Linked DNA regions of Chlorobaculum tepidum TLS. The protein of the gene in region 1 interacts with the protein of each later gene in a pairwise test. Links are inferred from orthologs where the notes say so. Each region holds a gene or a part of one and is shown in the gene's direction. Other genes may lie near its edges. The genes, in order: AYT24_RS03425 and ftsZ.

What was found.
Region 2: the proteins of AYT24_RS03425 (region 1) and ftsZ interact in binary tests that used the Bacillus subtilis proteins (3 or more experiments, as listed by UniProt). The link is inferred for Chlorobaculum tepidum TLS from one-to-one orthologs.

What each region holds. Positions count from the first base shown.
Region 1 is NC_002932.3:712,357-715,350, forward strand. What follows is about bases 324-2,994. They hold AYT24_RS03425 (cell division protein ZapA), read left to right. Parts: upstream 324-1,362; coding sequence 1,363-1,626; downstream 1,627-2,994. Other genes in these bases: pheT (phenylalanine--tRNA ligase subunit beta), read left to right, coding at 324-1,037; AYT24_RS03420 (hypothetical protein), read left to right, coding at 1,052-1,357; AYT24_RS03430 (hypothetical protein), read right to left, coding at 1,631-1,948; rny (ribonuclease Y), read left to right, coding at 1,935-2,994. Also shown: more of pheT, read left to right, coding at 1-323. UniProt on the Bacillus subtilis protein: Activator of cell division through the inhibition of FtsZ GTPase activity, therefore promoting FtsZ assembly into bundles of protofilaments necessary for the formation of the division Z ring.
Region 2 is NC_002932.3:24,378-27,572, reverse strand. The notes cover bases 128-2,999. They hold ftsZ (cell division protein FtsZ), read left to right. Parts: upstream 128-847; coding sequence 848-2,152; downstream 2,153-2,999. Other genes in these bases: AYT24_RS00145 (acetyl-CoA hydrolase/transferase family protein), read left to right, coding at 2,303-2,999; ftsA (cell division protein FtsA), read left to right, coding at 128-801. In the rest of the region: more of ftsA, read left to right, coding at 1-127; more of AYT24_RS00145, read left to right, coding at 3,000-3,195. UniProt on the Bacillus subtilis protein: Essential cell division protein that forms a contractile ring structure (Z ring) at the future cell division site. The regulation of the ring assembly controls the timing and the location of cell division.

The sequences.
Region 1 (2,994 bases):
TCGAAGAGGTCGCACGCCTGTACGGGTACAACAATCTGGAACCGGCACCTGTAATGGTTTCCAGCTATCCGGTTAGCCGCAAGGTGCCTGAATATTTTCCCGATTATTTGCGTAGCATCATGATCGGCCTGAATTTCAGGGAGGTGCTCACCAACCCTCTGATCAGGAAAGCCGAAGCTGACTGCTTCAGCTCGATGCTGGTCAACGTGCTCAATCCGATCAGTGAAGAGCTCGAAGTGCTTCGCCCGAACCTTGCCCCCTCGCTGCTCAAAGTCGTTGGGTACAATATGCGGCACGGCAATCGCGAGCTTCGCCTTTTCGAGGTTGCACACGGATTTGAGAAGCAGCCGGAAGCCGGGCGCGGCAACGAGGGGCCACTGTCGGCATTTCTTGAAAAGGAGTTGCTTTCGATGGTGATAACCGGTCGACGTGAACCCAGAAGCTGGAACCGCCAGGACGAGAACGTCGACTTTTACGATCTCAGGGGCGTAGTGGAGATGTTGCTTGAAAAGCTGAACTTACTTGAAAAATCAGCTTTCAATATTTATAATGCTCGAACTATTGGTATTGAAATCACCTCGACGGAAAACGGGAAAACGTCCGTTCTGAAGGCGGGGACGGTTCAGCAGGTCAACCGGGAGGTGCTCGATGTTTTTGGTCTTGATCAGGATGTGTATCTGGCTGAGCTCGATGTTACGCTGCTGGAGCGATGTTTTGAGTCAGGCGTGATCTATGAGCCCCCGTCGAAGTTCCCCGTGGTTGAAAGAGATCTTTCATTCGTGCTTCCCCGTCATATTCCGGCCCAGCGCCTGATCGATCTTGCAAAGGCGAGCGATCCGCGGGTCAGGTCGGTTCGGATTTTCGATGTGTTCGACCGAGGAACAACTCAGGGAGAACCCTCAACGCGAAGCGTGGCGCTTTCGCTTGAGCTTGCCGACAGGTCGGGAACCATGAACGAAGAGGCGATCAGCGCCGTCATCTCGAAGGTGATTGACAATGCCAGGAGTGAACTTGGTGCGGTAATTCGGCAAGTTTGATCCAGCCCGGTTTTATGGATGCAGCAAACGAGCATAATGATCATCAGTTGCTTGCGGGCCTCGAAAAGAATGTGGGGCGGCTTGTGGAGCAGTTGTCCGAGTGCCGAAAAGAAAATGAGTTATTGAAATCTGAGGTTTTGAGCCTTCAGAACATATTGCGGTCATTCAAGCTGCCTGGTACCGAAGGGCCAGAGCCAAAGGTTTCGGGGACTTCAGGCGAAGGATTTTCCTACGCCGACAAGCTTCAGATCAAACAGAAGCTGGTGATGATTCTGCAAAAGATCGAGAGGGAACTGAGGGGAGAGAAAGCCGGATTTTAATGCCCATGGAAAAGATCAGCGTCAATGTGTATGGCGACAGCTACCCTTTGCGGGTAGAGAACAGCGAACTGACCGGAAAGGCGGCAAAGGATGTCGATGGTGTCATGAGGCGTTTCGCCGCCAAAGCTCCGGATCTGGAAGCAAAAAAGCTGGCCGTTTTGGCTGCGATCCAGTTTGCTGAAAAAAAGAACGAACTTGAGGAGGAGCTGTCGCAGCTCAGGCAGAAAATGGCTCATATCAATGAATTTATCGAGCAGAATTTGCACTAAAGCGTTACATTGAAAGCAAGCGAAATATCCGCACCACAGCGAGAGGTGTTTTGTAAGTAAAAGAACTAACAGGATAGAACAGGGAGTCAAACTCTTCATTTTGATTGCAGGCCTTGCTGCCTGGCGGTGATGAGCCGTTGGCATCGACACTTTTCGAAGCGTCGCATTGGAAGCAAAAAACCTGAAGGAGACGCCCACCGTGGTTAAACGGGTTCTTGAATCTTACACATCTCTTGAGGGTGCGGTTTTTTTTGTTCAATTTTGAAAGGCCGGTCTCATTTTGGCCGGTTGAAAAAGGAGGATAGTTAATGGGAATAGTCATAAATCTGTTTCTCATTATTGCGGCATCCATAGTCTTTTTTGTGGTCGGTTTTTACATCGGTCGATTCTTTCTGGAGCGCATCGGTACCACCAAGGTACTCGAAGCTGAAGAACGTGCCGTGCAGGTCATCCAGGAGGCTCAGAAAGAGGCCAATGACTACAAGGAACTCAAGGTCAACGAGGTGAACCAGGAGTGGAAGAAGCGCAAGCGTGAGTTTGACAGCGAAGTAACCATCAAAAACAACAAGTTTGCCCAGCTGCAGAAGCAGATTCGCCAGAAAGAGGTGACTCTGGCTAATCAGATGCGGGACATCAAGGAAACTGAAAAGAAGCTTCAGGAGCAGAGAGAGGAGCTGAAGCATCAGACTCAGAACGTACAGAATCGATCCGCGGAGCTTGAAAAGACCATTTTAGAGCAGAACCAGCGGCTGGAGAGTATCTCGAACCTGACCGCCGAAGAGGCTCGTCAGATGCTCATCGACAACATGATCGCCAAGGCCAGGGAAGAGGCGGCCGAAACCGTTCACCAGATTCACGAAGAGGCCACGCAGAAGGCCGACCGGATCGCCGAAAAGATCATGCTGACCGCTATCCAGCGTATCTCTTTCGAGCAGGCGACCGAGAGTGCCCTGTCGGTGGTACATATCCAGAGCGACGAGTTGAAGGGGCGTATCATCGGACGCGAGGGACGCAACATCAAGGCGTTCGAGAATGCAACCGGCGTGGATATTATCGTCGATGACACTCCCGAGGTGGTCATTCTCTCCTGCTTCGATCCGCTCCGCCGCGAGATGGCCAAGCTGACTTTGCAAAAGCTGCTTGTTGACGGCATTATCCATCCGGTGGCGATCGAAAAGGCCTACCAGGACGCTAAGAAAGAGATCGAGGATGTCATCATGTCTTCCGGCGAAGAGGCGATTTCGTCGCTTCAGATTCCCGACATGCCAGCAGAAATCGTCAACCTGATCGGTAAGATGCGTTTCCATACGGTTTACGGTCAAAACCTCTTGCAGCACAGTCGCGAGGTTGCTATGCTGGCGGGTTTGA
Region 2 (3,195 bases), 690 kb from region 1 along the record:
GAAAAGGCAGGCCTCGAAGTCAGCGCCATGACCTTTGAGCCGGTGGCCTCCGGTCTCGCCGTGATGAAGGAGAGCGAGAGGCGGAGCGGCGTGGTGGTGATCGACATCGGCGGCGGCACCACCGAGGTGGCCATCTACATCGACGGCGCGATCCGTTATTCCGAGGTGATCAAGGTTGCGGCCAACGATGTGACTCACGATGTGGCCTATGGCATCAAGGCACTCAACGACGTGGCTGAAGAGATCAAGATCCAGCACGGATGCGCCTATGCAAAGGTGCTCGACAAGGAGGAGGAGATCCTGATCGAGAGCATCGAGGGACGGCCGAGCAAGTCGTTCCCGAAAAGCTCCCTGACGGTGATCATCGAAGCCCGCATGATGGAGATTTTCGAACTGGTGCGAGACATCATCAAGCGCTCGGGCTACTACGACTACCTGAACGCCGGAGTCATCATCACCGGCGGCGGCGCGCTCTTGCCCGGCACCGGCGAGCTGGCCAGGGACATTCTCGGTCTCGACGTGCGCACGGGCTATCCGGAAGGGGTTTCGGGCGGCATCAAGGATGCGATCAACAACCCGATGTACGCAACGGTGATGGGTCTGGTAGCTCACTCGCTCCAGAACAATCTGTACCAGGATTACGGAGAGGTTGCCCCGGCACCGTCCGGGCAGACTCAGGAGCCGGTTACGTCTTCTCCTGAACCCTCGCAGGCTCAACAGAGTCCCGAGCAGAATCCCGATACCCCGCCAACCGGAAAGAAGTTTGTTGACCGTCTGAAAAAGTTTTGGGATCAGTTGTAGCAGAGATAGTTACCTGTAACGACAGGAAAAACAAGGAATAGAGAGTATGGCATTCGAACTCGATCCAGGCCTGTTCGACAGCGATCAGGACAGCGGAGTCAATATCAAGATTGTCGGCGTCGGCGGATGCGGCGGCAATGCCGTCAACAATATGATGGACCGGAAGATCAGCGGCGCCGAGTTCGTCGTCTTCAACACCGACCGCCAGGCGCTCCTGAACTCCAAGGCGCCGATCCGCGTGCAAATTGGCAAAAAGGCCACCAACGGCCTTGGCGCGGGGGCCGATCCTGCCAAGGGACGGCTCGCTGCCGAGGATGATCGCGAGCTGATTGCCATGCAGTTGCGGGGGGCCGACCTCGTCTTTATCGCGGCTGGCATGGGCAAGGGCACCGGCACCGGCGCAGCGCCGGTCGTCGCCTCCATCGCCCGCAATATGGGCATCCTTACCATTGGCGTCGTCACCCGCCCCTTCAGCTTCGAGGGGCAGATCAAGGCGCGTATCGCCGACAGCGGCATCACCGAACTGCGCAAGTATATCGACACGCTCATCATCGTCGAGAACGAAAAAATCCTGAGCATCGCCGATGAAGGCGTCAGCGCCACCGAGGCCTACAACATGGCGAATGACGTGCTGTTCCGGGCGGTCAAGGGTATCGCCGACATCATTACCCACCACGGCCACGTCAACGTCGATTTCGCAGACGTCCGAAGCATTATGCAGAGTGCGGGTGACGCGGTCATGGGGTCTGCCGCCGCTGCCGGAGAGCGTCGCGCACTGAAAGCCGCGTCGGATGCGGTCACCAGTCCGTTGATGGAGGGGGTCAAGATGCGCGGTGCCAAGGGGGTGCTGGTCAACATCACGGGCGATGTGACCATGCGCGACATCGCTGATGCCATGAACTACATCGAAGAGCAGGTTGGCAGCGATGCCAAGATCATCAATGGCTATGTCGATGAGCCGCAGGTATCGGGCGAAATCCGGGTCACGGTAATTGTCACCGGTTTCAAGAGAGTTGAACCGGGAGAGGAGCGACAACCCGCTTCGTCCTCCGGACAGCAGGAAAAGACGCTGCCTAAAGCCCACCACGTGCAGGGTTTCGGACGTCTCGTTCAATCCTCAGGCTATCCCGAACAGGTGGTCGAGGACATGAGAATTCCCGCCTACATCAGAAAAAGCCGCTCTATTCAGGAGCCATTCGATATTGGTCGAGCGTGCAGCACCACCAGATCGCGTCCTTCGGGCGGATCGGCCCCTATGCCCGGCCAGAGCGACGAAGACGAGCAGATACGGAAAGGCGCTACCGATACTCCGGCCTATCTTCGCCGAAAAAACAATCCACCACTGCAATGAAGCAATTCGGGAAAAGGGCGCAGCCGCTTTTCCCGGCGCGCCCCCTATCGTTTACCACTATCCATGAGCATCGCCATTCTTTGGGGCTAATCGCCTGAATTACGAGGCAGAGGCGGAGCTGTAACCAGTTCAAAAAGGAGTCAAAGTATCATGAGTTACCGGACGATATCCGCAGAAGAGGCCGTCATGGCCATCAAGTCGGGAGACAGGGTTTTTCTGCACACCGCGGCGGCAACGCCCCTCAGGCTGATCGAGGCGATGGTCAGCCGCGCCAGCCATCTGCGTGACGTCGAGATCGTCAGCCTGCACACCGAGGGCGACGCACCGTACGTCAGACCTGAATTTCAGGAGAGCTTCAGGCTCAACGCCTTCTTTGTCGGAAGGAACGTCCGTTCGGCGGTGCAGTGCGGCTACGCCGATGCTATCCCGATTTTTCTGAGCGACGTGCCCGCGATGTTCTACGACGGAGTCATGCCGCTCGACGTGGCACTGGTGCACGTTTCGCCGCCCGACCGTCACGGCTACTGCTCGCTCGGGGTGTCGGTTGATGCGACCCGCGCCGCCGTGCATACCGCCCGGCACGTCATCGCCCAGGTGAACCCGAACATGCCCCGCACCCACGGCGAAGGGCTGCTGCATGTCAGCAAGATTCATTCGCTGGTCGAGGTGGACGATCCTCTGCCGGAGACGCCGCGCCACGAGCTGACCGACGTCGAGCGCCAGATCGGCCAGCATATCGCCTCCATCGTCGAGGACGGCGCGACGCTACAGATGGGCATTGGCGCGATTCCCGACGCGACGCTTGCCGCGCTGACGAACCACAAGGACCTTGGCATCCACTCGGAGATGTTTTCCGACGGCGTGGTCGATCTGGTTGAAAAGGGGGTGGTGAACGGACGCTGCAAGAAAACACACAACGAGATCATTGTGGCGAGCTTCCTTGTTGGCACCCGGAAGCTCTACGATTTCGTGGACGACAATCCGCTGGTCGAGATGTTCGGCTCGGACTACGTGAACGACACGAAGGAGATTCGCAAAAACCC